2 regions of the Bradyrhizobium sp. F1.4.3 genome follow, and region 2 is predicted to be linked to the other one. Evidence: predicted binding sites of a transcription regulator. Region 2 holds the regulator's gene; the other holds the start of a gene.
What was found. Region 2 encodes PhoB, which activates phosphate uptake and scavenging genes when phosphate is short. Its sites were predicted from a motif close to TGTCATNNANCTGTCAT; they were not measured.
Positions count from the first base shown of each region.

Region 1 (3,679 bases), on a different contig from region 2:
TTGAAGCGCAGCTCCTCCTCGAGCAGGCGACTGCGCTCCCGCAGCTCGACGATGTCGTGATCGAGCCCATCCAGCCGCTGCGCCAGCTTGCCGGCTTGAATGCGCAGCCCCGGTGTCAGATGATCAGTGTTCTTCTGATCGAGGCGGTGAAACAGCACGCGCAATCCAGTCAGCTGACGATGCAGCCTGACACAGGTGCGGCGCAATCGGCCGAGCGCGCGGCGCATCTCCGGCTTGGCGTCGTCGGCGAGAATCCGTTCCTCGATGCCGTCGATCTCCTGCCCGAGCTTGTCGGCCATCCGGTCCAGCGTGTCGGCGACCTCATCGACGATCTTCTCTAGGAGATGGGCGACGTTGTCGACGCGGTAACCGCCTTCAAGCACACGGCGCGTGGCATCGGCCGAGCACAGCGCCTGGTGGCGGCCGCTGATCAGGAGATGCTCGGTCATGGCGAAGCGCAGGAACGCAGTCTCTTCCGTCGCACTGTCGATGTCGCGCACGAGATCGGAGAATACGCCGTAGACGCAGTGGTCGATGACGTGAAGCTGCTGGAACGTATCGTTCGAGAGCAGCAGCTCGCGCGCGAGCGGCGGCAGGCTGGATTCCGCGATCCAGGGACGGACGCGCGCATCGGTCAGGTTGAAGTGCAGCCAGAGCCGGCCGTCATGACTGAACTCGATCGGCCGGTCGATTGGCAGCGCCTCGGCGCTGCCGTCACTGTGCAGCCGGAACGCCCAGACCAGGCCGGGAGTGGCTGGCATAGCATCCGATATCGCGCTGACACGCTTTGCCGGCTCGGCCATGCTCACCCCCACGTCGATGCAGCCCGATTCCGGGGGCTGTCGGCAGCCTGCTCCGGATCTCTCGGGGTAGTCAATTACGCCAGTGTTACAGTTTGATGATGGGGCGCCCTACTCTGCGGCCAGCCCTGTCGCGGCCGCCGCATCGGCCTCCTTGACATAGTCGTGCACGACGCGGCCGAACGGCAGCGTCAAATCGGCGATGTAGTGATGCGCGCCGATGCACCGGCGGACCGGGAAATCCGCGACCGGCGCATTCACATGCGGCACCAGATGCAGACGGCCGGGTCCCATCCATGAGCCCTTCGGCACGATGTCGATGAGGTTGATCGCGACGAGCTGGCAGACCTCGAGACGGCCGTCGACGCCCGGGATCATTTTCAGATTCACTTGCGTCTTCGACAGCGTAGCGCGGGTGAGATCGCCGTTGCCGGCCATGCTCTCGTGCTTGTAGCCCATCGTGCCCATGGCGACGAGCTGGCCGGCATATTCCAGCGAGCCGGTCAGCGTATCCTTGACGATCTCGAGCTTGGGATGGGCGTATTTCTTGGGAAAGCCCCAGATCTCGCGGCCCGCCGCAATCGGCGGATCGTCGTCGAGATACATCTGCGAGACGAAGTTGACCTCCTCGCCGTGCAGGCGCGCCGGGATCACCAGACCGGACTCGGTGTAGCTGCCGAAGCCGGAGGAGTCCGGCATCTTGATCCACTCGTAGTGCACGATCGGCTGGTCGATCGGCTCCAGTGGTTCAGGCAGGCCGGCGCGGATCAGGTCCGGATCGGTCTCGTAGGTGATGACGAGGAATTCGCGGTTGACGAAGCGATAGGGGCCGGCCGGATAGCTCGGCCCCGCCGCCGGCATGGACGGAAGTCTCAGCAAATCTTCCCTGCGCATCGCTGGTCTCCTGTGTGATGTCTGTGATGCCTGCCCGGCGGCACTGAAGCTTATCCAAATTGCTAGCCGCCGTCATTGACCGCGATGTGAAGGATTTCCGTCAGCCGCACGACCCATTGCCATTCCCGCTGCAGTTGACGTGCATGCCGACGATGCATCGATGCCCGCTTTGTCATCACACCGTCACTGCGGGACGCAATCGTTTGGAAAAGCAGGAGGCATCACCATGGACGCCCGCACGTCGCAACCGACCCACCAGACGCGTCAGCCTCTCGCGCGGGGCTGGCGCCCCGAGCGTTGCGATCGCGTCGCGCTGGTGCTGCAAGGCGGCGGCGCGCTCGGCGCCTACCAGGCCGGCGTCTATCAGGCGCTGCACGAGGCCGGCATCGAGCCCGACTGGGTCTGCGGCGTCTCGATCGGCGCGATCAACTCCGCCATCATCGCCGGCAACAAGCCGGGGAAGCGGCTCGACCAGCTTCGCATCTTCTGGGAGCGCATCACCAACCGCAAGATCTGGAACTACACGCCCGACGGCGACGTCTTCCGGCAATGGCGCAACCTCTATAGCTCCTGGATGACGTCCGCGATGGGCCAGCCGGGCTTCTTCAGCCCGCATCAGGTCAATCCCTGGTTCAGCCCGGTCGGCGCCAGGACCGCGACCAGCTATTACGACACCGCGCCGCTCAAGGAGAGCCTGCTGGAGCTCGTTGATTTCGATCTCATCAACGAGAAGAAGGTCCGCTTCGCGGTCGGCGCGGTCAACGTGCTCTCAGGCAACTTCATCTATTTCGACAACGCCCATGACGAGATCGAGCCGGAGCACATCATGGCCTCCGGCGCGCTGCCGCCGGCGCTGCCGATGGTGCGGATCGGCACCGATCATTTCTGGGACGGCGGCATCGTCTCCAACACGCCCCTCCAGCATTTGCTCGACCAGGAGGACGCGCTCAATTCGCTGGTGTTCCAGGTCGACCTGTTCAGCGCCCGTGGCGTGCTGCCGCGCTCGATCCAGGACGTGATGGCCCGCCACAAGGACATCATGTATTCCTCGCGCACCCGCCACAACACCGACGTCTATCGCCGGACCCACAATCTCAAGGTCCAGCTCTACAAGGCCTTGGCGAAGGTCCCCGACGAGCACCTGTCCGACGAGGATCGTAGCCTCAAGATGAGCCTGCGCAACATGCCGGAGATCGCGATCCTGCATTTGATCTACCAGCAGAAGGCCTATGAGGGCGACGCCAAGGACCACGAGTTCTCGGGCACCTCGATGCGCGAGCACTGGACAAGCGGCTACGAGGACACCAAGCGCACACTGAAGCGCCGCGACTGGATCAAGATGCCCGACGAAGGCATGGGGCTGGTGGTGCACGATGTACACCGGGAGACGGAGAGCGCGTAAGGCGCGCCCTCCGCGGGACGGCTAAAACAAAAAACGCGAAAACAACCCCATGCACAGTAGCCGGCGGCTGGTGGATCAATGACTTAGCGCGTACGCAAGGCGGTTTGACTCGTCGGGCAAAACAGGAGCAGCATGCTATCTCAGTGCAATACCCAAGACGCCGATGCCCTGCCCGACATTGATGCCGGAAATCTTGCTTAAATCGTCGCGCCGCGCGGGTTGACGACCGTATAACCTCGCAATGAACGCGCATGCATTCTTGTCGCATGTCCGCCTGAGTTGGCATCATACGCCATCCAGGTGTCTCCTCCGAGATGCTGCTCCAGGACGAAGACGTGCCCGCGTCGTGCCGCAACCATTCCCGGCGCCGGCGATGTTCGCGGAAAGCGTAGCCAGTTGGCCGCGAGATTCAATTCCGGCACGATACGACCAAACACGCGGAGCGCCGCGCCGCAGCCGCAGAAAGACGATGGGCAACCGGCCGGTCGAGCGCCGACGATGCGACCGCCCGACACGTTCGCCACCGTGGCGGCGCTACCAGCATCTGTCACCGTGAGTTGCGTCGAACGGTACGCTTGTAGTG
Region 1 is NZ_JBEPRN010000001.1:819,162-822,840, forward strand. Features, by position in the region: gene ABIB73_RS04070 (transporter) at 1-803, opposite strand, end outside; gene ABIB73_RS04075 (acetoacetate decarboxylase) at 912-1,694, opposite strand; gene ABIB73_RS04080 (patatin-like phospholipase family protein) at 1,921-3,096, shown strand; gene ABIB73_RS04085 (hypothetical protein) at 3,294-3,679, opposite strand, start outside.
Region 1: ABIB73_RS04075 (acetoacetate decarboxylase) is a predicted target of PhoB. The motif match lies at 1,865-1,881, and genes of this name have one in related genera.

Region 2 (3,679 bases):
GTGGTGGTGCCGATGCGCGGCTTCTCGGCAATCGCGGGCGCACTGGCGCTCGCCGTCATCGTGATCCCGGTGGTGCTGCGCACGACCGAGGACATGCTGCTCCTGGTGCCGAACGCGCTGCGCGAGGCGGCCTCCGCGCTCGGCCTGCCGCGCTCGCTGGTGATCAAGCGCATCGCCTATCGCGCTGCGCGCTCCGGCCTCATCACCGGCGTGCTGCTCGCAACCGCCCGCGTCGCCGGTGAAACCGCGCCGCTGCTCTTCACCGCGCTGTCGAACCAGTTCTTCAGCCTCAGCCTGAACAAGACGATGGCGAACCTGCCGGTCACCATCAACAACTTCGTGCAGAGCCCCTACGCTTACTGGAAGCAGCTGGCCTGGAGCGGGGCGCTGCTCATCACCCTGACCGTGCTTGCCCTTAACATTGGCGCGCGCATCCTTGGCGCCGAGAGGACCGCAAAATGAGTGATCTTTCCGTATCAATGAGCGCGGCCGGCGGGCTTCCCCAGACGCCAACGCTGCCCGAGGCGCCGGCCAAGGTGACGGTGCGCAATCTCAATTTCTATTACGGCGAGCACCATGCGCTGAAGAACATCAACCTGGCGCTCGGCACCAACCGCGTCACGGCGTTCATCGGCCCGTCGGGCTGCGGCAAGTCGACCCTGCTGCGCATCTTCAACCGGATGTACGATCTCTATCCGGGCCAGCGTGCCACCGGTCAGCTCATGCTCGACCAGACCAACATCCTCGACACCAAGCTCGACCTCAATCTGCTGCGCGCGCGGGTCGGCATGGTGTTCCAGAAGCCGACGCCGTTCCCGATGACGATCTACGAGAACATCGCCTTCGGCATCCGCCTCTATGAGAAGATCTCGAAGTCGGAGATGGACGGCCGTGTCGAGAAGGCGCTGCGGGGCGGCGCGCTCTGGAACGAGGTCAAGGACAAGCTCAACGCCTCCGGGCTGTCGCTCTCCGGCGGCCAGCAGCAGCGCCTCTGCATCGCCCGCACGGTCGCGGTGCGGCCCGAGGTGATTCTGTTCGACGAGCCCTGCTCGGCGCTCGATCCGATCTCGACCGCCAAGGTCGAGGAGCTGATTCAGGAATTGTCCGAGAACTACACGATCGCGATCGTCACCCACAACATGCAGCAGGCGGCACGCGTCTCCGACAAGACCGCCTTCATGTATCTCGGCGAGCTGATCGAGTTCGACGACACCAGCAAGATCTTTACCTCGCCGACCGATCGGCGCACGCAGGACTACATCACCGGCCGCTTCGGCTGAGGAGACAGGACATGGGTTCCGAACATACCGCAAAGGCCTTCGACACCGACCTCCAGGAACTCACTCGGCTGGTCGCCGAGATGGGCGGCCTCGCCGAGCGCATGATCGTCGATTCCGTCGATGCGCTGATCCGCCGCGACGTCCCGCTCGGCCAGCGCGTGGTCGCAACCGACGTCGAGATCGACGCGCTTCAGAAGAAGATCGAGGAGCGCGCCGTGCTCACCATCGCGCGCCGCCAGCCGATGGCGATCGACCTGCGCGAGATCGTCGGTGCGATGCGCGTCGCGACCGATCTCGAGCGCATTGGCGACCTCGCCAAGAACATGGGCAAGCGCGTCGCGGCGCTGGAGACCGATTTTCATCCGCTCAAGCTGTTCCGCGGCCTCGAGCACATGACCGACCTCGTGCAGCAGCAGGTCAAATCGGTGCTGGACGCCTATGCCGCGCACGACCTGCCGGCGGCGATGGCGGTGTGGAAGGGCGACGAGGAAGTCGACGCCATCTGCACCTCGCTGTTCCGCGAGCTCCTTACCTACATGATGGAGGATCCGCGCAACATCTCGTTCTGTATCCACCTGATGTTCTGCGCCAAGAACATCGAGCGGATCGGTGACCACGCCACCAATATCGCCGAGACCGTGTTCTACATGATCGAAGGTCAGGCGATGACCGACAAACGCCCGAAGGGTGATATGACGACCTTCGCCACGACGGTTCCGAATACTTGAACACTTAAGGAGCGACGACCCGATGGGCGCACGCATTATGGTGGTTGAGGATGAGGAAGCTCTCACCGAGCTGCTTCGCTACAACCTGGAAGGCGACGGCTATGACGTCGAGACGGTGATGCGCGGCGACGACGCCGACACCCGCCTCAAGGAGCACATCCCCGACCTGATCGTGCTCGACTGGATGCTGCCGGGCCTCTCCGGGATCGAGTTGTGCCGGCGCTTGCGTGCCCGGTCCGACACCAAGCAGCTCCCGATCATCATGCTCACCGCGCGCGGCGAGGAGAGCGAGCGGGTGCGCGGACTTGCGACCGGGGCCGACGACTACATCGTCAAGCCGTTCTCGGTGCCGGAGCTCCTGGCACGCGTGAAGGGACTGCTCAGGCGCGCAAGCCCCGAGCGGCTCGCCACCGTACTGGCTTTTGGCGACATCGAGCTCGACCGGGAAAAACGCCGCGTGGCGCGCTCGGGCCGGCCGATCGATCTCGGCCCGACCGAATATCGCCTGCTCGAGTTCTTCCTGGAGCATCCCGGCCGCGTGTTCTCGCGCGAGCAGTTGCTCGACAGTGTCTGGGGTCGTGACATCTACATCGACGAGCGCACCGTCGACGTGCATATCGGCCGCCTGCGCAAGCTGCTCAATCTCGGCCGCGAGCAGGACCCGATCCGCACCGTGCGCGGCGCGGGCTATGCGCTAGATGATCGCTTTGCGAAGGCGGAGCAGGCGTAAGGCTGGGGGCGTTGTGTTAGCGGATTGCAGCCACGTTCTCAGTGTCGTCCCGGACAAGCGTAAGCGCAGATCCGGGACCCATAACCACAGGGCGTAGTTGTTGCGCGAAGAAGGTAACCCCGAGTCTCCGTAGCCACATCTTGCAGTGGCTATGGGTCCCGGATCTGCGCGCGCTTAGGGCGCGCTTGTCCGGGACGACATCGAGTTTGCTGGGCCGTCATCGTGTGACGGCTCCATCTTGATTTCAGAACTGACTCACCGCGCGGGCTTCGGTGCCGCCCGTCGGCGATCCGCCGCCGGCTGGTACGCGACGCGCGAATGCTGGGCGCAATAGGGCAGGCCGGAGAGCGCCTTGCCGCCGCAGAAGAAGAAATCCGGGCTCGAAGGATCGCCGACCGGCCAGTGGCAGGTCGCCTCGTTCAATTCGAGCAGCGACAGCCGCTGGCTCATCGGCACCACGTTGTCGTAGGTGACCGGATCAGGCTCCACCTCGACCTCGAAGGCCTGCGCCAGCGCGGTGTTGCCGCGCGCGATCGGCCGGGTCACCCGCATCATGTGCTGCGCGGGACGCGCCTTGCGCGGCCTCGGCGCCGCCGAAGACGGGCTCTTGGCGCGGCCGGACAACCCGAGCCTGTGCACCTTGCCGATCACGGCGTTGCGGGTCACATTGCCGAGCTCGGCTGCGATCTGGCTGGCCGAAAGTCCGGCCTCCCAGAGCTTTTTCAGCTGTTCGACGCGATCGTCGGACCAGGTCAAAACCGTCATTGCACCCTTTCCTTCGTCGCGCGCCTGCCATTCTGGGGCTGCACAACGAATGCCTAAGCCTCGAAAAACCCGTGCCGTCAGAATCCCTTAAGGCTCGCCGGGCGCGCCAATAACGCCCGAACGTTTACGCCGGTACATGAGGACCTAGAGGATCAGAACTGCTGCACGAGATGTCG
Region 2 is NZ_JBEPRN010000008.1:93,708-97,386, forward strand. Features, by position in the region: gene pstA (phosphate ABC transporter permease PstA) at 1-462, shown strand, start outside; gene pstB (phosphate ABC transporter ATP-binding protein PstB) at 459-1,280, shown strand; gene phoU (phosphate signaling complex protein PhoU) at 1,292-2,008, shown strand; gene phoB (phosphate regulon transcriptional regulator PhoB) at 2,031-2,738, shown strand; gene ABIB73_RS21555 (GcrA family cell cycle regulator) at 2,994-3,503, opposite strand.